DNA from 2 places in the Lysinibacillus sp. NPDC086135 genome. Region 1 is predicted to be linked to the other one. Evidence: riboswitches for the same ligand, from Rfam matches in the RefSeq annotation. Region 1 holds a riboswitch; the other holds the start of a gene.

Region 1 (12,227 bases):
ACTTGATTTTTTTGATTGGGAAACGGAACAGCTGCATTCAACCACACCATCACCGGAAGACGTGCTGCAGGCCAGTGATGAATTTATACAGGTACAATCAGCGCTTGAACACTGTACTGGTGATCAAAAAATGGTCATTATTATGCGCTACTTTCAAGATTTATCGATTGCAGAAACTGCACAAATACTAGATTGGACAGAAGCGAAGGTAAAAACTACTCAGCACCGTGCTATTAAATTTTTAAGGCAACAGCTACAACAGGTTAGAGAACAGGAGGCGAAATGGCAATGACACATAACCAATTTGATGATGACCAACTTGAGCATCTATTAAATAATGCCCCTAAGCTTTCTGACCGCCGTTCGAAAGAAGAAATATTAAATCGATTACTGACAGATGCTCGCTTGCAGGATAATACCCATCTTCAAGGAGCTATACAACAACCAATAGATGATGAAATAATATCACAAGAGCAACAACATGTTACACAACAAGAAAGTACAGAGACAGCAACAAAGAAGAAAGTTCATAAATGGCCGATCTTTATGAGTGTTGCAGCAGTTTTCGCTTTAACAGTATTTACAAGCTCGACGTTGCTAAATCATAATGATGCAAAAATAGACCAGGCTAATGCGCCTGAAACCTCTCAATATTCAACATCGCCAGACAGTCATGTAGCGAAAAGCTCTGTCAACCACGATAAGATGATGGAATCCAACAACATCGTAGCAGAACATTCAAGGATCATGTCTCTACGATCATCTGTTTATGAGGAAGATTTAACAGATGCAGTAGTGTTTCATATTGGTTTGGCAAATCGTGATAAGAATAGCGTACCGATGACGTATATCATTCCAAATGAACGAGTTGCTACTGATTTTCCGAAGAAAAAGCCTACAACATTACAAATGTATGAAAAGTATGCGCCGCAAATTGATGAGAAAGCAAATGGTTTTACTAACTATCATCCATATAAAGGAGAATTAAAGGAGAAGGGCGATAAACTAGTTCATGTATTGCCGAAGAAAAATGATTATGATGTTGCTTCAGCAGATACGAATGAATATTTAGACACTTTACAGGATACATTCTCAGATTCAGAGTATAAAGATGTTGAGTTTGAAAATTCTGATGGTACAGCCTACAAATTTTCTAAGGATGAAGAGTCAAGTAAGCCTATGGTCTTAACAAGCTCAAATCATTTTAATTATTATTTATATAAAGATGAAAATGGAGCTGAATATTTATCACCCGATACTCGTAAAACTTTTTCCACTGTAACAGAAGCGCTTACCGTTATGCGAAATAAAAATGATGATGTATACGTTCCAGTTGTACCGGAAAATTTAACATACACTGTGAAAGAAGTAGCAGAAGGTGTTATTGTTATATTTGATGAGCCGCTTGATTTAACGACCATGGATACTGTTCGGGCAACTCAAATGATAGAAGCTATGATGCTTACTGCTGCAAGTTTTGATCAACAAATACGTCTAGACAATGTTGTACAGGAAAGCTGGGAGGGATTTGATTTAAAGAAATTCTTGCCAAAGCCTGTAGGAGCCAATAAACGATATATGCCATAAACAGCCTAACAACAAATAAATATTTGGAGCATTCTCGCCGCTATATGTGCATGAATGCTCTATTATTTTTTTTGTAGCGAAAGCAAAGCGTCCTGTACAGAAGTGTCTCTCACCTCTAGAATGAGATGAATATGGACTTAAGCTACTTTTACGTGATTAAAGCATACAAGTTTAATCGGATTTTTTTAAGCAAAGCTATTTACTTTTCTCTAATAATTCATTATAGTAAGGCTATGAAACAAAAAAATAATGATTCATCTTCGGGGCAGGGTGAAAATCCCGACCGGCGGTAATAGAGTTGTAAATCGCTAATGTTTCCTTTAAGACATATTAGCTCGCATGATTTACGAAAGGCTCTTCAGCCCGCGACCTGTGCAAATGATTTTTTGCATGGCTGACTTGGTGCAATTCCAAGGCCGACAGTTAAAGTCTGGATGGGAGAAGATGGAGGTACGATCGTCATTCATTGTTATGAATTTAACTATGTACGAGCGTTTTTTCGATGTGATTTCACGCAGCGTATGCTCAGAAAATAGTTAATTAATGGCGTTTTTTAATCTTGCCTATTCTCCCTTATGCTCTTTTGCATAAGGGTTTTTTCATGATGATGATCGATTAGGTCGTAACCTTTCTTCTTGCGAGATTGAATCAGCAAAGAGGAGAGAGTTTTCTATGAAGAAAAATGTTAAACTTCAATCGTATATTACGATTGGCATGCTGAGCAGTATTTCGTTTTTATTAATGCTTTTTAATTTCCCGATTCCGCCGTTTCCAGCGTTTTTGGAAGTGGACTTCAGTGATATGCCAGCATTACTAGCGGCGATTACTATGGGACCTATAGCCGGTATTTTAGTAGAATTATTTAAAAATGTGTTGGACTGGGTTTTCTCAGGCACGCCAACGGGAGTACCGGTAGGACATATTGCGAACTTTGCAACAGGTATTTTATTTATTCTACCAGTGAGCTTTGTGTTTAATCGCTCCAAAACAGTTAAAGGCCTTATCGGAGGTTTAGCTGTTGGAACAATTGTAATGGCAGTAGGAATGAGCATTCTTAACTATGTTGTGTTTTTACCTATGTACACTTACTTTTTAGGTATGGAGCCTGTTGTAGGTGATTCACTATATAAAATGATCGTAGCTGGTATTTTGCCATTTAACATTGTGAAAGGTATTTTAATTACCATCATCATGGCATTACTATTCACAACAATGCGTAAATGGATTCATCATCAGCGTTCCATGTATATGAGTTAATTTCGAGAATAAAGTATGATTTAGGATAGTGTTCAAGTAATGACACCTTATTGGACTGTTAAAGTCTAGGAGGTGTTTTTTTGTTGCTTAAATTTGCAATTGCAGATTTTTTAGATGAGAAAGAGTTACAGAATTTAAGCAATATACACTGACCTAACAGGGAAAGATGGTATTAAGGTAACACAATTATCAGATGATATTGACGAATCTCAATCGAAGGAATTTTTTAAAAGATATAGTGGGCGATATACATGTAAGAAACCACTTCTACAATACAATCGAAAGGGAAAAGAAGGTCTAATGTTCTCAAGGGATGATACATTACCTATAAGTGTATTTGAATTTACTCGTTGTGTATTGTGTGATGAAATCGGGGTTGATGGGTTTTTGATTTACTGTTATCTGAAATATCGTAGCAAGATGTTTGGTTATGCTCCTGCAACTGTATTCAACAATGAGATTATTGACGTTGTTGGTTTTAAAGAGAGAAGAATTCGTGCATTGATTCAGAATTTAGAACTAGCAGGTTTGATTGAGGTTGATAGAAAGGTTTCGAAGAAAGATGGTTCTTTTGCTAAAGAGCAATACCTATAAAATCATACATAAGGGAAGGTAATTCCTCCCTCTTTTTATATACCACTAAAGTGCGAAGGTGACATTTTGGTATGTTGCTTTTAGATTCCAAAGTAACTCAATTGTTTCAACTTTGAGTCAGCTTACAACAACAATCGTAGCAAGCTTACAGAGCCATTTAACGAGCTTGTAAGAGTTGATAGATTTTGCTTGGGCTTGTTTCAAGGGACTTTAGGAAGCTTACCTATTTCGCGAAAAAAAGTAAAAATCCAACAATCACTATTTACAAACTTTTCACCGAATTAAAATTAAACAATATATGTTGGAGCTATTATTTATCGCTCAAAAGTGTTAAATGAAGGAAAGATTGACTATTACCCCTATCTCAAATATTGGGTTTATGATAACATATATTTGAATCTTTTAACTTTAAAAAATATGAAAGGAAGTGTAATAATCACATATGAAAAAGATATTGAAACCATTGATTAGTGTTATTGCCATTGGTACCCTCTCTCTATCTATAAACATAGATAAAAATGTATTAGCTAATAATATTGCAAATACATGTGAGTATGATTCGGCATCGAATGTAAACCCTGATTATTCCACAATGAACTGTTTGTTAACCGAAACAGCACTGAGTTATGATGTTCCACCTGAAATTGTGAAGGCAATAGCGGAAGGTGAAAGTGGAAATTGGCGTCATTTCGATAGTAATGGTGAAGCGATTGTGACAGCTGATAATGGAATTGGCATTATGCAAATTACAAATCAAGCTGGCTACAATCAAGATAGACTAAAAAGCGATATTGTCTATAATATTCAAGCTGGTGTAAAGACTCTAGATAATATGTTTAAGCGGAAGGATTTGCCTAGCATCAACGGTGGGGAAAGAGATGTATTGGAACATTGGTACTTCGCTATCATGGCTTATAACGGTACTAAGCCAGTAAATAGTCCAATTGTCCAAGCAACTGGTGAAAGAAATGCAAATGCCTATCAAGAAAGAATTCTCCGAATTATTGAGAAATTGGAATTAATAGACTTAACAGAGCTGCCTTTTTTACGCGAACATTTTCAATATGATTCAAACAGCAAGGAAAATATTAAATTTTCAGCGATGAACTATCCTTTTGATTTACCATTAACAAAATCAAAGTATTTTTTTAAAACAAATCAGAAAGTTAGTGCAACAACTAATGTAACAGTTAGGACAAGACCTACTAAGGATAGTCCTTCTATGGGTACTTTACGTGAAGGTGAAATTGTTACCATTACGGGACCTTTTGAATATGAAGAAGTATCAACGAAGAAAAACCATTTTGTTTGGTATCCTGTGAAAAGAAATGACGGGACAGAGGGGTATGTGGCATCAAGTTATTTAAACTACTCAGCTTCAACCCCAACCCCAACACCTCCAGTAACACCGCCAACAACGGGAAACGTTGATGTATCAAAGTTTGCTGATTACAATGCAAACCAATACTGGGCTGAGGATTTTAAGTGGGCAGTCAACATCGGTATCATCAGTGGATACCCAAACGTGAAAAACCCATCAACAGGCAAGTACGAAAACTTACTTAAACCGTACACTAACTTAACGGAAAACCAAATGTTAACTATCCTATTCCGTTACTTCAAACCATCAGAACTAGCTTCAACGAAAGCTAATACTACATGGTATGGTGACGTAAACTACCAACTGGCTACAAAATACTCTCTACCAGTTCTAGGTGCAAACACAGCATCCAAACAAGCCATTGCAGGTAAGGATATCACACGGGGTAACTTCGCTCGTATCTTAGCTTCAATGCATTATGGTAAGACTGTATCTCAGTCAGAAGCTATTAAATTCCTTCGTGATAATGGTTTAACAACTACTAAAACAAATGAAGAGTTTAAACCAAATGATTCTCTAACAAGAGCGCACACAGTAGCATTCTTCCACCGTTACGAGCAAATATTCAATAACTAAATTGCTACTTACAAGTGAAAAGGTGACTATAAAAGTCATCTTTTCTCTTTTATGTTTAATAAATCCTTTCTTGACACTCCTCGAACCTTTCATAACTAAATTCATTGACACAGATTGCTTGATGGGAGCTACAAAGTCTTTTGTTAAGCTGTGATTGAGAAAGTATAACAAAAGGACTTGTGTGTAATTTTACGCACAAGCCCACAGATTGATGTGTGATTTAATTCATTGTTTATCCTCAGAGGTTCTTCTACCTAACCCCCAGCCTACAAACACTCTTACAAACGCACCCATTACACTATATCGCATGATAGAAACTATGTAATCATATACAGGTACATAGGTTGTAATACTAGTATCAGAATTTCGAGGTTTTTTTATGTAGAATGGTTGAGATGTTGGATAATATTACGTAAAAGTAACATATAGAATTAATCTAGTCGAGTGTATTATTTTATTGTAGAATAAGGAAGAGTTGAGTAAGTTAGAGGAGTTTGAAGAGATGAGTGAAAAAAAGAGTCAATGGTCTAGTAAACTAGGCTTTATTTTAGCATCGGCTGGAGCTGCAATCGGACTGGGGGCAATTTGGAAGCTTCCATATGTTACTGGACAAAGTGGCGGGGGAGCGTTTTTCCTAATTTTTGTTCTATTTACATTGTTGATTGGTTTACCGATGTTATTATCAGAATATATTTTAGGACGTGGTACACAGTCTGAGGCTGTGACTGCTTATAAAAAAATTGCACCTAGGAAAACAGGTTGGGCTTGGGTTGGTCGTATGGGTGTGCTCGGCTGTTTTTTATTATTAAGTTTTTACAGTGTTGTAGGGGGTTGGATTTTTATATATAGTGGCCTTGGTGTGACTGGGGCTGTTATTGATCCTTCCGTTGATCCTAGTGAACTATTTGCAAAGATTGTAGGAACACCTTGGATTACATTACTAGGTTTAGGGCTGTTTACGCTAGTAAATGTATTAGTTATTTCACTTGGTGTGCAAAATGGTATAGAAAAAGCCAATAAGTGGATGATGCCTTTATTATTTATTATGTTTATTGTGCTTGTTGCGAGGGCTTTAACATTAGATGGAGCAATGGAGGGGGTTAAATTCTTCTTATGGCCTGACTTTTCCAATATAACTGGAAAGGCTATATTAGAAGCGTTAGGACAGTCCTTCTTTGGCTTAGCGGTAGGGTTTTCTTGTCTTGTGACGTACAGCTCCTATTTAAAGAAAGATGTGAGCTTACCTAATTCCGCAGGCTCCGTTGTTCTTCTTACTGTGCTTGTATCTTTTTTAGCAGGATTAGCAATTTTCCCAGTTGTATTTGCTTTTGATTTAGAACCAGCATCTGGACCCGGCTTACTGTTTATGGTTTTGCCAACAGCATTTAGTCAAATGCCATTTGGTGAAATATTCTTAGCGATGTTTTTATTATTATTTTTATTCGCAACGTTAACTTCTTCATTCAGTTTGTATGAAATTATCGTAGCGGCATTTATGGAGAAGGGACGTATGTCTCGTTCTGCATTGACGATGCTACTAGGTGTAGTAGTCTTTATTGCGGCGATTCCTGCAGCGCTTTCATCAAGTACATTAGCTGATGTATCAATTTTTGGAAAAACGATTTTTGATGCAACTGACTTTTTAGTTTCTAATTTAATGCTTCCGTTAGGTAACTTATTGATTGCTAGCTTTATTGCGTATGTAGTTGATAAAGAATTTGTGAAGAAGGAATTATTAATAGGAAGTCAAATGGGGCAGGGGTTTTATTCAACGTATCGATTACTGATGTTAATAGTAGTACCTTTTGTGATTATCGTTGTGTTTGTAAATATGCTTTTACAATATTAAAGTGAGTAGGTTGCGTTCCGTTTGAAGGGATGCAACCTATTTTTAATTTCTGTTTTTTGTACCGAAAGCGTAGCGATAGGTACGGAAGTCTCCCGTCTTGATAGGTGGTGAGATGTATACGCTTTTGAATTTACTTTTCAGCGGGTGTTCGAACATCTGCAGAGCGTCTCCCGCTTTTGGATAGAATCTGTCGCGTAAGTAAAAGGGGCTTTCTATCTATCTGAAAAAAAGATTAATATATTCGATAAAATGCATGTGATAAAACCTTACATAGATATTGTATTTACTATCCTTTTAATGTATTTTAAAAGTTATAAAAGAATCGTGTTAATTAAAATTACATTGGAGTGGTGAAGAATGAAACGTTATACGAAAGAAGATATTAAATGCCGCGTCAAGGAAGAAAATGTGAAATTTATTCGCCTACAATTTACTGATATATTAGGAACAATAAAAAACGTTGAAGTACCAGTTAGTCAATTAGAAAAAGCATTGGACAATAAAATTATGTTCGATGGTTCATCAATTGAAGGTTTTGTACGCATTGAGGAATCAGATATGTACTTGAGCCCTGACCTTGATACTTTCGTAATTTTTCCTTGGACGGCTGAAAAAGGTAAGGTGGCTCGTTTTATCTGTGATATTGTTAGACCAGATAGTACACCATTTGAAGGTGATCCACGCTCCAATTTGAAGAGAGTTTTAAAGGAGATGGAGGAATTAGGTTTTAGCTCATTTAATTTAGGGCCAGAGCCAGAATTTTTCTTATTTAAGGTAGATGAAAAGGGGCAGCCAACACTTGAGTTGAATGATAGTGGCGGGTACTTCGACTTAGCCCCGACTGACTTAGGGGAGAACTGTCGGCGTGATATCGTATTAGAGTTAGAAGAAATGGGCTTTGAAATTGAGGCATCGCACCATGAGGTTGCACCTGGTCAACATGAAATTGACTTTAAATATGCAAGTGCGATCGAAGCATGTGACAATATTCAAACGTTTAAACTTGTTGTAAAAACGATAGCTGCACAGCATGGACTGCATGCAACCTTTATGCCAAAGCCACTATTCGGTGTTAACGGTTCTGGAATGCATTTCAACTTATCATTATTTGAAGGGGATAAAAATGCGTTTTATGATGAATGTGCACAATTGCAATTAAGCCAAACAGCGCGTAGCTTTATGGCAGGGATATTAAAACATGTACACGGCTTTACAGCAATAACAAACCCACTTGTTAATTCCTATAAACGATTAGTGCCGGGCTATGAGGCTCCTTGCTATGTAGCATGGTCTGCACAAAACCGATCACCACTTATTCGAATTCCAGCTTCACGAGGACTATCAACACGTATCGAGCTGCGTTCTGTCGATCCAGCAGCGAATCCTTATTTAGCAATGGCCGTTATTTTAGCATCTGGGCTCGATGGCATTCGCAAAGATCTTACACCACCAGATGCTGTAGATCGCAATATTTATAAAATGTCACGAGCAGAACGTGAATTGAATAATATCGACAACCTCCCATCGTCATTGGAATATGCACTCCTTGAACTAGAAATGGATCATACCGTACGTGAAGCACTCGGAGATCATATCTTTGAAAAATTCACGGCTGCTAAAGAAATAGAATGGAATAAATACCGCACACGCGTCCATAATTGGGAGCGGGAAGAATATTTGAAAATGTATTAGGTGGGAAGTGTTGGGGTTTTGGGACTCCGACACTTTTTTGATCTAAAAGGTGAGGGATTGAGTGTCAAAAAGAAAGCTATCCCTATATTAATCAGAAAGGTTCTGATTAATAATATAGACCTGAATTATTCATAGCTATCTAAAGTTTGTGAATTCGTGCTTAAGGAAAGAAGAATTGGAAAGATAAAATCAAGTGATCCGTTTTTTGGCAGACTCCTCCCTTGGTGCGATTTCGATTTTTTTCTAGCTGCTACACCCCGATCAGTACGTCCTCAAAGAAGGGACATGTTCCCTTAGGCTCATTTTATCTACTGTCAGTAACATTTGTATAGATAATATATAGATTCCTTATGTAACTAATTGGTCAAATAAAAAGTTTAAAAATAAATAGTAAAATCAAGCGCCGTTTATAATATTCCTAATATTAATTACCTTCTATAAAATATGATAATTGACTTATCGCGATGTCGATGATATTTTTAAAGTGTCGAATTATACCGAATTATCGGAAAAATCGAGAGGTGTAGGTGATGAGCTATGTATTATAAAAAGAAAAGATTTGACTTTGATAAACCTTTGCAATTGCCCAAACCAATAAAACATAGGAAGGTAAAGGGGAAGAACTTATTTATTGCTATTAATGTACCTACTTGGATTGTCCTTTCAGATAAAGATTCGGACTTATTCAACTCACTTATCAATAATATAAGTATACGTGAAGCTGTAAGATCACACTCCTATAAATATAATCAACGAGAGATAGACTCTTTAGAACAAATGAAAAAAATGATTTCTTTGCTTTATACTAAAGACTTTTTTAATAAATCATATATTGCTAGTGACGATAACGTTAAACGCGTACGTAATATACAATTTCACTTGACTAACAGATGTAATTTACGTTGTATACATTGCTACATGGATAGTGGAGTTAAAGAATATGATGAAATAGATACAAAACAGTGGTTAGCTTTAATTGATGAGGCCTCAGAAAGGTATGGTGAATTTTTCCTTAGCATTACAGGTGGGGAGCCTCTTTTGTACAAAGGTCACTTAGAAATACTCCGCTATGCTAAGAGCAAGGGAGCAAAAACAGGAATGATCTCTAATGGTATAGCAATTACTGAACATAAAGTTCAAGAACTTAATACATGTTTAGATAATCTTCAAATCAGCTTAGATGGTGCGTCAGAAAAAGTTAATGATAAGATTAGAGGTAAAGGGGTATTTAATAGGGTAACAAAGTCATTAAAGTTATTAGAAAATTCAGATATCAGAGTAGGGTTAAACATTACAGTGATGAAATCTAATGCACAAGATATTCAAGATAATCTCTACAATTACATTAATAATGAACTAGGTGGTATGAAGTTAGACCTAGATTTATCAAGCTTTGTTAGTGAGGGAAGAGGAGTAAACTTAACAGAAGAAATAAACCCTTCTGATTTTGCATCAACATTAAGTTATACAGCAGAACATTTTGTTGATAATGATGCTTGGATGCCTACACCGAGTTATCCAAGAAGAAATTGTGGTTACGGTAATACTATAGACATTTATCCAAATGGTGATGTTTCTCCCTGTCTTACACCAAGATTTATAAGAGGAAATTTTATAAAAGACGGTGTTAAAAGCTTATTTGATATTATAGACCATGAACATAATCAATCTATGGTAGATTTACTCCCCGAGTGTAAAACATGTGATTTAAGGTATGTTTGCGGTGGGAAGTGCCATTTAGGCACTCTGATTAAAGGTGAGGGGATTGGTCAAGTAGATTGTCCAGATCAATACAAAGAGAATATGTTTAACAATTTAGTACGTCAATTCGAGGCAACTACACGGTTATAATCTGAGGGGGAGGATTATAAAAAAAGGAGGAGTTATGCATGGAAGATATTAAATTTTTTGAATTAGAGATTCCTGAAGAAACAGAAGAGTGCCACCAACTAATTAATACTAAGTACAATGCTTTTGCTTACGTTTTATGGGCTCCACAATCAGATCCATTCTGTGCTGACAAGAGTGAATTAAAAGGTTAATTAAATAGCTAACTTTTAAAGGTGATCTTCCCTCTCATTTTATTATAAATTAGAACCAAAGAGCTACTGTGCTCTTTCGGTTCTTTTAGGGTAGATAAATGGATAAGAAATCTATAAATGTGCCAATGAATATATAGGAAAAACTAGAAACTGAAGCAAGAGATCTCATAGGGTTAAGTGTACCAAAGCAACAGGCATATGAATGGAGAAATTTTGTAAGAAATACTGGAGAACAGCCAAAAGTCCAATTCTACTAAGAACCCTTACAAACTCTTATTGGAGTCGCGGGGATTAAAAAGTCTATATGTAAAACATTCACAACTACGTCAGACATAAATGGAACCGTCGTATACCGAATGGTACGTACAGTGGTATGAAAGGTCGGGGTTAATCTACTCGATTGTTTGGAGGTGCAGGAAATATTTGAAAATTATCAAAAAGTTTTATCAAATTATAACTTTAGAAACGTATGGATTGCACAAATGGGTACAGGGTTAGGAGGAAGTCTGTATTTTATAGCTCTTTCTTGGATTATCTGGGATATTACCAATTCTACGGCACAGAGTGGTATATTTGCGATAATGTATGACATACCTCAATTATTACTTGGATTATGGATAGGTGTTATTATAAGTCGTTATAATCTTAAGAGATTACTAGTAATCTCGGATTCAATACGTGCCGGCTTGGTTTTAACCGTTATGACACTTTATTTGTTTGATTTATTGACAGTTAATATAATATTTTTATGCATATTCTTAGAAGGTATCCTAGTTGTTTTTAATAGACCAGCAACTAATGCCATAATTCCTCAAATTGTAAATGAAAATGAATTAGAAACAGCTAATGCCACCACTCAGATGTCTAATAGAATTGTAAATACTGCTGGCTATGGAATAGGTGGTTTATTAATAGCGGGTGTTGGAGCATTTTTTAATATACTTGTAAATGCTTTCTCTTTGCTTTTTAGTGCTTTTCTTATCAGTCGGTTAAAAAATATTAAAAATCCATTTGAAGGTAAAGATAAATCAAATATAAAAGATGATTTTAAAGAGGGTTTTCGCTATTTGAAGAAAACTCCAGCGTTAATTACTATTTTCAGTATTGGAATACTTATGAATGTTGGCGGTGCCCCTATTACTGTATTAGGCCCAGCATATGTGGAAAATATACTTGGTGCTGGTTCTGGTGGATATGGTTTAATTCAAGGTTCTTGGTTTGTAGGGATAGCATTGGGGGCTTTATACAT
Region 2 (12,227 bases), on a different contig from region 1:
CCAAGTTCAAATGTTTCTACATTTAATGAATTGGTAGGTAATCGTTTTCGTATTAAAGCAATATTAATAAAAACATCCTCAATAAAATCATCTCTCGGACCTCTGACAACTAATTCAAGAGTTGTTTCTTTAGGCTCCCGATTTGGTTTTTTTGCGATATAACTCGAATACAACAAATTCAGATTTTCAAAATATAGTAAAACATGCCCTTTATAGACTCTAGTCATCGCATCATCTTTACTTGTTATTCTTTGAAGATGGGGAATGTGTAAATTATTTTGTATATGTTCCTCTAACAATTCCTCCGATTTTCCAGTAAATAATGATTGTACTCGTTGTACAATAACAGTCTGGAGTAACCGCTCATCCATCATCCCTTCACATTTTATCAAATGTACTTTATGTTGCTGAAATAAATATTCTTGGAATATTACATCAGCAGAGCGTTGAAATAGTGACTTCAAAGATTTCAAATTTAATTCTTGTTGCATTGAAGAAATATCCCTCATCTCCTACTGAGCCAGCTCCTAATTAGTACATTTATGAGTAATAACACAAATACACTTACGGCTATTTTCCCCATGGTCTAAAAAAATATTCAAGAAAACTTTAATGTTCTAATGCTTTTTCAGAATAATTCACCTACGAAATTTTCATACTATTATTAGAAAAACTTATCCAATCATCTTCTTTAAATTTGCCATTTCAATAGCAGACATTGCTGCATCATAGCCTTTATTTCCTGATTTAGTCCCTGCGCGCTCAATCGCTTGTTCAATACTTTCTGTAGTAACAATGCCAAAAATAACAGGTACATTTGTAGTTAGTGATACATTAGCAATTCCTTTTGCTGATTCATTACATACATAATCATAATGTGTTGTTGAGCCACGGATTACTGTACCTAATCCAATTATTGCATCATATTTCTTTGTTTCGGCTAACTGTTTTGCAATGAATGGAACTTCAAATGCACCAGGAACCCATGCTACATCGATAGAATTCTCATCCACACCATGACGCTTTAAACCATCTAATGCACCGTCTAATAATTTGCTTGTAATAAATTCGTTGAAACGACCAACTACTACTGCTATTTTTAAATCCGTACCAATTAATTGTGCTTCAAATGTTTTACCCATTGTTCTTTTCTCCTTTTATATAGACATTTTATTTTCTTCCATTATTTGTTGACGACGATAAGTGGCCAATGCTTCTATGGAAATCATTTTTAAATGATGTAGCGCTGCATATTTAACAAGGTCATTAAAGCGTAGCATTTTGCCATTGTCCCCCATAATTTCACAAATAATGCCCGCAGGAATACTATGACATAGCTTGGCCAAATCAATTGTAGCTTCTGTATGTCCTCTACGCTCTAATACACCATTTTCCTTTGCAATTAACGGGAATACATGACCGGGTCTACGAAAATCCGCAGCTTTCGCTTGTGGTTCTAGCATTTTTTGTATAGTCATTGCCCGTTCAAAGGCACTAATTCCAGTCGTTGTATCTACATGATCTATACTAACGGTAAATGCCGTTTGATGATTATCTGTATTAATACTAACCATAGGCTTTAATGCTAATTTTTGTGCAAGATCCTGTGAAATCGGCGTACAAATAAGACCTCTTCCATAGGTCGCCATAAAGTTAATTGTTTCTGGGGTCATAAATTCCGCAAGTGCGAGTAAGTCCCCTTCGTTTTCTCGGTCCTCGTCATCTACTACAATGATCATCTTCCCTTGTTTTAAATCCTCTATTGCTTCATCAATTGAATGTAGCAATATCGCCACCTCCAGTTCGTAAAATGTATTATATCCATTATGCCTCGGCATAATTGCGTCAGGAATCTTTAACTTCTTTAAAGCAGATGTTTGGACTTCTGTACCTGTCGCTACAAAAATAATTGCTGAAAGAAGTCAAAATCCGTTTTTTGCTAAGAAGTCTCTTGAGATGGTTGGTGGTTCCTGTCCACGCTTAAGTTGATGCAAAATGTATTTTCCAACTAAATCGGTTTCTATATTGACGAGATCACCAATTTTTTTCATACCTAAAATAGTTTCCTTGTATGTGTGAGGTATCAGTGATACTGTGATACCGTTTTTCTCGACATGAAAAAGTGTTAGACTCGTTCCGTCAATTGTGATGGAGCCCTTTGGCATACAGTAGCTCGTTAACCCCTTCGATAGTTCAATATCAATATAGACTGCATTTGCTAATGGTCGCTTACGCACTATTTTCCCTACCCCGTCTACATGTCCGGATACAAAATGACCACCGAAACGTCCATTAGCTGACATAGCGCGCTCTAAATTTACCGGATCTCCAACTGCGAGCTGCTGTAAATTTGTTGCGCTCACTGTTTCAGGCATTACATCCATCGTTAGCTCTTGTTCATTAAAATATATCACTGTTAAACAAACACCATTGACCGCTATACTGTCTCCGAGCTTTACGTCCTCTACCATTTTCTTTGAAATAACGGTAATTTTCATACTTTGACGATCGCTTTGCATGGTTTTTACGGTACCAATATCCTCAACAATTCCTGTAAACATTTTTTCACCTACTTTCATTCATTTAATAATTTCCGTTCAAACAAAAAACCCCTTAAATAAAAGGGGTTTGGGAGTTTATCTACATAAGACGTCAACAAATAAACCTCATGGATATAATTTTTTTCCATAGGCTGTCATCTCATCGTTCTTCTCCCATCCAGACTGTCACTGTCGGTTTTGGATTTGCACCAAATCAGCTTGCGCTCACGGACTTTGAATTTCTTCATCACCGCCGATTGGGAATTTCACCCTACCCCGAAGAACTACTGCTATTCAATTTTTTAGCCAAATAAAACAAAAACTACTTCCCGACTATAAAATGGGAAGTAGTTAACATAAAAGCATACTCAAACAAACCTTATAAACTCAAGCGAATTTAAAAAGCTCACACTTTTACCCTTCTCCCATCCAGACTATAACTGTCGGTTTTGGATTTGCACCAAATCAGCTTGCGCTCACGGACTTTGAATTTCTTCATCACCGCCGATTGGGAATTTCACCCTACCCTGAAGGATATTTTTATTTAGCTATTTCTTACGATAACACTATTTTATTTTATTATCCAGATAATTCTTAATAAAAAATTTTTCTCTAACTAATTTCGCTTTCGTAAATTTGTACTGACGTTGGGTTTTCTCTTGAAATGAAGATAATACAGCCATCGCCTTTGGTCATTATAAAAGACCAAAGGCGTAACTGTTTAAAAAGGCAATAAATTATACAGTTAAACTACCATCAACAGAGACAACAGTACCAGCCATGAAGCTTGCTTTATCTGAAGCTAAGAATAGGACCACTTCTGCTACTTCTTCTGGTTCACCATGGCGTCCCATGCGTACACGTGCCATTTCTTCTGGTACGTATCCTGTTTTTTCAAGCGTTTCACCAACACTATGGAATAATGGTGTAACGATACCACCTGGACACACAGCATTAACACGAACACCTTTATTTGCATACTCGATTGCTGCACCTTTCGTTAAACCAATACCTGCATGTTTACTCGCGGAGTATACAGCAATACTGTGCTCTAGACGAATACCTGCAGATGAAGCAGTATTTATAATTGCCCCTTTGCCCTGTTTTTCCATTACTGGAATGACATATTTCATACCTAGGAAAATACCTTTTACATTGATATCCATATAACGATCGTATTCTTCTAATTCAACCGTTGTAAATGGTGCAAACTTTTGAATGATGCCAGCGTTATTGAATAATACATCGATACGGCCATACGTGTTTATAGCTTGCTGTACGTAATTGTGAACATCCTCTACTTTAGAAACATCCACTAGAACGAATATCCCTTCAATAGGAACACACCCCAATCTCTTCTGTAATAATGGCAACTTTCCGACATAATATTTCTCTATAAGAAATATTCATTGATTTTCACCCTTGCATTACTAAACTTACATTAATAAATAACAGTAGTTTAATTAAGCAATAACTAACTTAGAATAATAAAAGCCATATTAGAAGCAACTCTATAATTAAGGAACCTCTTGTCATTTAGCACGTTACTGTATAATGGCATTTTTTTATCTGCTTGACATTAAAAAATAATAGTGATATTGTGAGTCATTGTTCTTGTCAACGTTAACAATGAACGCAACGAATATGATTAGATTCCCTTCTCACATTGGAGGTTTTATTATTGCAAAACATCTTGAAAAAAAAATCCTTTAACAAAGGTATATTTTATACATTTATCGCAATTTGCTTTATCGCTTCTGTTTTTTTCGTTTATCACAACGAAGCATTTTATGACCGTCCAATTGCAGAAGTTATAAAAACGGAATTACAAGAATCAAACCCTGTTATCGATATGTATGAAAATGAAGATCATTTATATATTCAGCAAATTACAGCTGTATTAAAAAATGGTGAAAAAAAAGGTAAGCTTATTCATTTTACCAATGAGTATTCAGCATCTGGAGCCTTTGATCAAGAGTACCATGTTGGAAATAAATTATTTGTTTCTATTAAAGCAAATACAAACAAAAATGGAGATTTAACTGGGGCTATTTTAGACGTGAAACGTGATCAGTTTGTCTTGATAGTGGCGTGGATTTTTATTGTTGCTTTGCTGATTGTTGGTAAAAGACAAGGGTTATTTTCAATCATCAGTTTAATTGTAAATTCTCTTGTATTATCCTACGCTTTAGATTTATATATATATTCCAATATAAATTTGATATTTATTAGCGGGGTATGTGTTCTTTTATTTACGGTCATTTCTTTAATTCTCATTAACGGCTTGAATGAGAAAACATATGCAGGGATTGTTGCAACACTTATCGGAACATTTATTTCGCTATTGATTAGCGCTTTAGTTCTGTGGATCACAAACGAGAACGGACTTCGATATGAAGAAATGCAATTTTTAACGCGCCCATATCGAGTGATTTTTATGGCTGGGTTATTTATTGGAGCACTAGGAGCTGTAATGGACGTCTCCATCACAATGGCTTCTTCAATGTTTGCTTTATTCGAGCAAAACCAAGATATATCTGACCAAGCACTGAAAACCTCAGGAATTGATATCGGGAAAGACATTATGGGAACGATTACAAGTATTTTGTTTTTTGTTTATATTTGTGGCTCAATCCCTATGTTGATTTTATATTTGAAAAACTCTTATCCATTAGGGCAAACACTTTCCATGAACCTTTCATTAGAATTAGCTAGGGCCCTAGCAGGTGGAATCGGTGTTGTCTTAACGATTCCGATCAGTTTATACACTTCTATTTTTTTCATTAATCGAAAGAGGGCAAAACAATGAATGTATTAGTATGGTTAACTGCCATTTTATTCATTTTAATGATTGTTATTGGTGGGAAAAAAGGTGTACGATCTTTTCTATCTTTATTTTTAAACTTTGGAGTGCTCTTTATAACTATCTTTTTAATGACCAGTCAGAAAAATAGTCCGATTTTATTAACGCTCATTGCCTGTACCGTCATTAGCTGGATTAGCTTATTTTTTATTAATGAAATGAGCAGTAAAACGGTAACTGCATTCATATCTACAATGATTACGATTGTAATTTTATTACTATTCATTGTTTTTGTAACGGAGCAATCAATGATTCGTGGATTCGGGGAAGAATCCTCCGAGGAAATCGGCATATTTTCCCTTTATATTGGCGTCAATTTTGTGCAAATTGGCGCTTCCGTTATTATTATGAGTACGATTGGGGCAATTTTGGATGTTGCTATTTCCATTGCTACTTCCATGCATGAGATTCTTCATCATAATCCTTTCATTAGCAGAAAAAAATTATTTACATCAGGTTTAAGCATTGGAAGGGACATTTTAGGTACAGATACAAATACATTATTTTTCGCTTTCTTTGGTGGTTATTTAAGCTTGCTCATATGGTTTAAAGATTTATCTTATTCAATTGGTGAAATCATTAATTCTAAAGTATTTGTCACTGAACTTATTATGATATTCTGCGCAGGCATTGGAATCGCACTCATCATTCCTATTACTTCCTCGGTAAATGCATATTATTTAACAAAAAAACGAGATACAACACAAGATGTTTCATAATTGTTGTACCTGTCACCCAGCTCAATACCAACGGATGACAGGTACTTTTTTATCCATTCAATTACATAGTAATTTTAAAGATGATTTCGTTATTGATTTCAACGCATTTTTCGGTACAATATTTACCAAGGAGATACCTTACTCCCTTTCATCAAAAAAACATTTACACTTTAGTAAAAAAATTATTCATCAATGGTAATTTACAATACGCTGTTTCATATCCTGTATAATCATGTCATTATTTTTTGAATAGGCAGTAACATTTTCAAGAAAAAAACGTCTTTACAACTAGATTATAAAGGAGAAAATTTGTAATGAAATATATTATCTTTGATTTTGATGGAACACTGGCAGATTCTACAGCAGTGTTTACATCAGCTTGGAATACGATTGCACAAAAATATAAATTTAAAGGAATAGAGTTAAAGGAAATCGAATCATTAAAAAAATTATCTATAGCGGAGCGCAGTAAATTATTCGACTTCCCAATGTATAAATTGCCCATGATTTTACCACAGTTTTATCGCTTATATCGTCAGTCATTACATGATGTTCATCTCTATGATGGCATTAAAGAAGTCCTTTTGGAAATTGATAAAAGAGGCTATAAAATCCTTATTATTTCCTCTAATTCACAAGAGAATATTTTAGAATTTCTAAAAATGAACGGCATTCATTGTGTGTCAAATGTACTTTGTTCAAACCGTATTTTCGGAAAAGATAAAGTGATAAAAAAATTTTTAAAGGACTCAGGCATTACCCCTTCTGAAGTTTTATACATTGGTGATGAGCAAAGAGATATTATAGCCTGCAAAAAAGTGGGCGTGCCTATTATTTGGGTTGGTTGGGGATATGACGCTATTGAAGTTGTATGCCAAGAAGATCCCGAGTACAAAGTAGCTACACCACAAGAGATTTTAAATATCATCTAAACGAATAGGATCATAGCGATTAAAAAATGGCTATGATCCTATTTTTATAGTTAAAAAAGTTTTGTGCCGCTGAAATGAAGGTGTCCTATTAAATAAAGTAGTATGGCTTTTCGGCAAAGCGAGGGGGTAATTACTGTTCGGACTAGGCACTTTCCGAGGGACGTCCGATGAGCCGCTTTACTCGCAATGTTCGCTCTAAGGTCCCATGCCAACAGATGTTTTTTACGCGAAAGCGAAGCGGTAGCGGCACCGAAGTTGGTCACGAAGGCGTTATCATAGGACGTGATATTTTAGCCTTCGTTCCCCTATCGCTAATCCCCAAGGGTAGCCCAGTCTTCACTCCAATCAACCACTCCATTTAAAATGCATTTTCAATCTTTCACTCTAATTAAATGGATAATACGAAACTGCAGCAAGTCTGTGCGAAAGCGAAGCGACAACACTAAATACTTATGTATGAAGAAATGTCAGCGATATTTCTTTAATATGCACTAACTTTTCTGCAGTTCCAACTAAAAAAAGACACATTGTAAGTGTCTATGAAAAATACTATGGCTTTTTCAAGTTGGCGACATATTTTTTTGCTGTTCTGATCTCAATTGTAAGAGAATTTTTACTATAGCTAGCTTTAATTAAAAATGGTACGTTCGTTGTATTTTGAAATCTAAAGTCTAAACCACCATAGGAAACTGTAGCGTCTCTTCCTTTTGGAACATACCCGACATCCAAAGAATGGTGGTGACGTTCTACAAATTTCACCGGTATTTGGTCAACCGCGTTAAATAAGGTTGAGGACGTTTGACAGATGCCTCCCCCAATGCCCATCACAACCTTTTTGTTGATGATCTCTGGTGCAGGCTGATAACCATTTACTTCATCCCTAGGTCCAACAACTGTATTAAAGGAGAAATAATCTCCACTTCCAACGATAACATTATTAATGGCCTTCGCAGAAAGTTCAATATTTTTATTTCTTCCTACATCATGAGTATTGAAGTAAGTTGTATAGGATCCAACAGCTACGTCTTCTAAATACGGAATGTCTTCAAAATTATAGCCGCTTTCTGTAACAGATAAGGGCAACTCCACTTTACCACCAGTTGCTGAGGCTTCTAATATTCTCTCTACTAAGTCACTTTCTTTTAAAACAATTAAAGGACTACCTTTAATTACTTTTCCTTGATCATCTAGCTTATCGAGTATCATCCGCTTATCATAGCCGGTAGTTTTTTCATTTCCTCGCGCCAAATCTTTTGCTAATTGTTTAATTTGTTCTGTATACGATTGTCGATCTCGTTCGTAGTCCATTTCTTTCGGTGCAATTGTTTGGATGATGGCTTTTGTTGCAGGATCTTCGATTTCAACCACGGCTGGCTCTGCTTGTTGTAAGGTAACAGGCTTTTTTACATCATCCGCTTTTTGCTCTGACGCTTGAATTTGTTGTTCTTGTTTTTTCTCATCCGCAATTTTCCCCTGACAGCCAATTAGCCCAACTGTACAAATAATACATAATGTGGTTATCCACTTCTTTTTCAAATAAAACACCTACCCTATCGATATACTACAGAGACATCTTATTCGTGTATTGCTGATAGTGTGTTTCATTTCATCATTTTTATTTGTTTATAAAATGAAAACACTCTACAAAGTTGAATTGTAGAGCGCTATTTTTTATAGATGTATGGCACGGAATCATTTTTTTCATTTAGCATATTTCACTTTAAACCTATAGATCAATACTATATAAATCCAATCATAAATAAAGATTGCAAGCGAAATAATTGTAATCAAAGGTGTTCTAAAATACAAATAAAAGCAAACTGCCGCAAACACAGTACCGATCATTTTACAAACAGCTATGCCCATTGATTGTCCACTTAAGTTCCCTCTCTGTATGAATAAGGCGATAAAAAGCCCTGACATCATCAGATTTTGGAAAAATGCTGCATATATGCCTGCCATATCTTTGAATTCATGCATCAGCGCTAAAATCGTGAAAAAGCTTACTACGAGTGTTATGAAAAAAGATGAATAAAATACCTTTCTCGGAATAATTTTTTTATACTCCTTATAACCATAAAGTAAAAATTGCGTCATAATGAAAATATCCAAAAGAAACCACAGAAAAGTAAGGATCCTTTGCAAGTCATTTAGTGGATACATAAATGAAAAAATAAATTCCCATGAAATATTGGCACAAATTGCGGCCATGGGCATCCCATATCTTTTATCCTGTATACCTTGTTTGATGATTAATATATATGTAATAATCCAAAATAGCCACATGCCTAATTGGAAGATCAGTATGAATTTTTCTTGCGTCATATCTACAAACTCCTTCCTTCTAATTCTCATTCTTCGATACTATATGTGAAGAAATCTATTGTTTATGTCATAGGAATTGTAGAAAATACTTATGGCTCAAATATTCTAAAGAGTAAGCGCCTATACATTCATTAACCAATCATATATAGTAAGACGAGGTGATAATATGAAAACTAAAATTTATTATGATAACGACCAATTTATTGCAGGCACTACCTTAAAGGATGACATCGAGCCGGAACATAACAATATGGCGCTCCATACATGTGTGAATGAAGCAGATGTGCTAAAAAATCGAAAACAATTAGCAGCTACTTTAAATTGTGACTTAAATAATTTTATTTGCACGCAACAAACACATAGTGCTAATTTCCATAAAGTCACGATTTCTGATAAAGGACGAGGCGCTGAGCAAATGGACACTGCCATTAGTAATACCGATGCACTTTATACATTAGAGCCGAATTTACTTTTATGTAGTTTTACAGCAGATTGCGTACCTGTTATTTTTTATAATAAAGTTAATGGCCTTATTGGCGTAGTTCATTCAGGCTGGCAAGGCACCGTCAAGGAAGTCACATCAAAGCTTTTCCAACATTTGATAGAGCATGAGCAATGTCATCCACAACATTTTCACGTCCAAATCGGTATGGCACTTAGTCAGCAGAAATTTGAGGTGGATGCAGATGTTTATGAAAAATTCCACAACCTAGGCTATGCCGAGGACTTTATGTACTACAATGCACAAACAAATAAATATCATATCGATAATCAGCAAACTGTCAAAAAACAATGTGAGCTTGCAGGTATTCCTACTGAGCAGATTTTAATTGATACAACATGCACATTCCTTAGCCCAGATGGTTTTTCCTACCGTCAAGATAAACAAACTGGCAGACATTTAAGCTTCATTATGCGTAAAGTACAATAGTTAAAAGGGACACTCCAATTATTTATTAATGGATTGTCCCTTTTGCAGTAGTGAAAAACAAAATGGTCAAGAAAAGTCGTTTCATTTTATCACTAAAAATTAGAGTGATATGCAAAGCGAAACGGGTGCACAAAAGCAAAAAGGATGTATCTCATAGTAGAAATACACCCTTTTAACATTTCATTTATTTATTAACTGGACGTTCTTTGCCAATTCTAAAAACATAATAGCTAATGATAACAAGAGCTAAAAAAATAATTCCTACGATAAGAGAAACTCTAGTATCCTCATTAAACCACATACCGATTAGCACCATTACTAAAAACGCAATCGTTATATAGTTTGTAAATGGTGCAAATGGCGTTTTGAATGGGTGCTTTGACAGTTGTTCACCTTTTATTTTTCTAAATCGTATTTGACTTATTAAAATAACAAACCAAGGAATCATCCCCGGTAATACACTTGCACTGTATACATATACAAATAAGTTCTTTGGCGCTATATAGCTCAGAATAACACCGATGACCAAACCAACTAGCACGCCTACTGTGCCGAAAATAGGAACACCATTACTAGAAAGCTTCGCAAAAAATTTAGGTGCCTGTCCATTCATAGCAAGCGTATACAACATACGTCCCGCACTATAAATGCCACTATTACAACCTGACATTGCCGCTGTAATGACAACAAAATTAATAATTCCTGCCGCAGCGGTAATTCCAACCTTTGCAAATGTTGCAACAAACGGGCTACCGATCGTACCTAATTCATCCCACGGATAAACTGTTACAATGACAAAGATTGCACCGATATAAAATATTAAAATACGCCAAATAATACTTTGAATTGCATTCGTAATCGTTTTTTGAGGATTTTTCGCTTCTCCTGCTGTAATCCCAATAAGCTCAACGCCCTGATAGGCTGCAACTACTAATGATAACGCAAAGAAGAAGCCTGTCCAGCCGCCTGTAAAGAAGCCTCCGTGATTCCAAAGGTTCGATAATCCAAGTGCCACACCTTCGTTACCAATCCCAAAGAAAATAAGACCAAAGCCTGCAACAATCATTAAAACAATCGTCACAATTTTAATCATGGCAAACCAAAACTCAAATTCTCCAAATGTTTTAACAGAAATAAAGTTGGCTACACCTAAAATCACCATTGCAATTAAACCTGGAATCCATGCTGGTAAATCAGGATACCAATATTGCATATACGTTCCTACTGCTATAATCTCTGACATCCCAACAATAACCCACTGAAACCAGTTACTCCACGCCGTTACATAACCGGCTAATGGGTGTATATATTTATAGCCAAACGTTGCAAAGGAACCAGTACTTGGCTCCATATAAAGCATTTCTCCCATTGCTCGCATAATGAAAAAAATAAAAATACCCGCTATACCATATGCAAGGAGCACAGAAGGCCCTGTCCATTGAATGGCGTTAGCAGACCCCATAAACAAGCCCACGCCAATAGTTCCTCCAAGAGCAATCATTTGGATATGACGTGCATCTAATCCCCTTTTTAATTCTTTATTTGCCACTAAATTACGCCTCTTTCTAAAGTTCTTTCTACGATGAATTATCTTATAATAATAATCAATTCTATTGAAAAACACAATTGTATTTTTAGGAAAAACACGATTATAGTAATAATAAAGCAAGGATTTTAAGCATTTTGGTGTTCTATCCATCACCTTGACGGTTCTTTCGGATGACTTAGGCTGTTCTTTCCACGATTTTGACGGTTACGACTTCTGCTGGGTCTTTCCGTTGCTTGGGCTGTTCTTTCCTTCGCCTTGGCTGTTCTTTCCTTCGCCTTGGCTGTTCTTTCCGTCACTTTGACTTTTCGATCAGTCACTTTGGCGGTTCTTTCCGTCGCTTCAACTTTTCCATCCGTCGTTTTGGCGGT

Evidence for each region. A riboswitch is a leader RNA that binds a small molecule or an ion and turns the genes downstream of it on or off. The one in region 1 is predicted to bind FMN.
Region 2: linked by a shared signal. The riboswitch ahead of ribE (riboflavin synthase) and the one ahead of ACIPKN_RS09550 (ECF transporter S component) in region 1 are both predicted to bind FMN.

What each region holds. Positions count from the first base shown of each region.
Region 1 is NZ_JBIVCA010000005.1:172,191-184,417, reverse strand. Features, by position in the region: gene sigX (RNA polymerase sigma factor SigX) at 1-292, shown strand, start outside; gene ACIPKN_RS09555 (RNA polymerase subunit sigma) at 289-1,587, shown strand; FMN riboswitch at 1,840-2,037, shown strand; gene ACIPKN_RS09550 (ECF transporter S component) at 2,260-2,844, shown strand; gene ACIPKN_RS09545 (hypothetical protein) at 3,232-3,438, shown strand; gene ACIPKN_RS09540 (SH3 domain-containing protein) at 3,881-5,395, shown strand; gene ACIPKN_RS09535 (sodium-dependent transporter) at 5,898-7,244, shown strand; gene glnA (type I glutamate--ammonia ligase) at 7,602-8,936, shown strand; gene ACIPKN_RS09525 (radical SAM protein) at 9,474-10,787, shown strand; gene ACIPKN_RS09520 (hypothetical protein) at 10,826-10,978, shown strand; gene ACIPKN_RS09515 (MFS transporter) at 11,389-12,227, shown strand, end outside.
Region 2 is NZ_JBIVCA010000017.1:115,373-127,599, forward strand. Features, by position in the region: gene ACIPKN_RS20195 (spore germination protein) at 1-491, opposite strand, end outside; gene ribH (6,7-dimethyl-8-ribityllumazine synthase) at 675-1,142, opposite strand; partial or broken gene ribB (3,4-dihydroxy-2-butanone-4-phosphate synthase) at 1,194-1,787, opposite strand; gene ribE (riboflavin synthase) at 1,923-2,561, opposite strand; FMN riboswitch at 2,703-2,828, opposite strand; FMN riboswitch at 2,954-3,079, opposite strand; gene ACIPKN_RS20215 (SDR family NAD(P)-dependent oxidoreductase) at 3,278-3,856, opposite strand; gene ACIPKN_RS20220 (YibE/F family protein) at 4,222-5,349, shown strand; gene ACIPKN_RS20225 (YibE/F family protein) at 5,346-6,122, shown strand; gene ACIPKN_RS20230 (HAD hydrolase-like protein) at 6,437-7,054, shown strand; gene ACIPKN_RS20235 (VanW family protein) at 7,604-8,590, opposite strand; gene ACIPKN_RS20240 (transmembrane-type terpene cyclase) at 8,756-9,379, opposite strand; gene pgeF (peptidoglycan editing factor PgeF) at 9,546-10,310, shown strand; gene ACIPKN_RS20250 (amino acid permease) at 10,495-11,859, opposite strand; gene ACIPKN_RS20255 (hypothetical protein) at 12,009-12,227, opposite strand, start outside.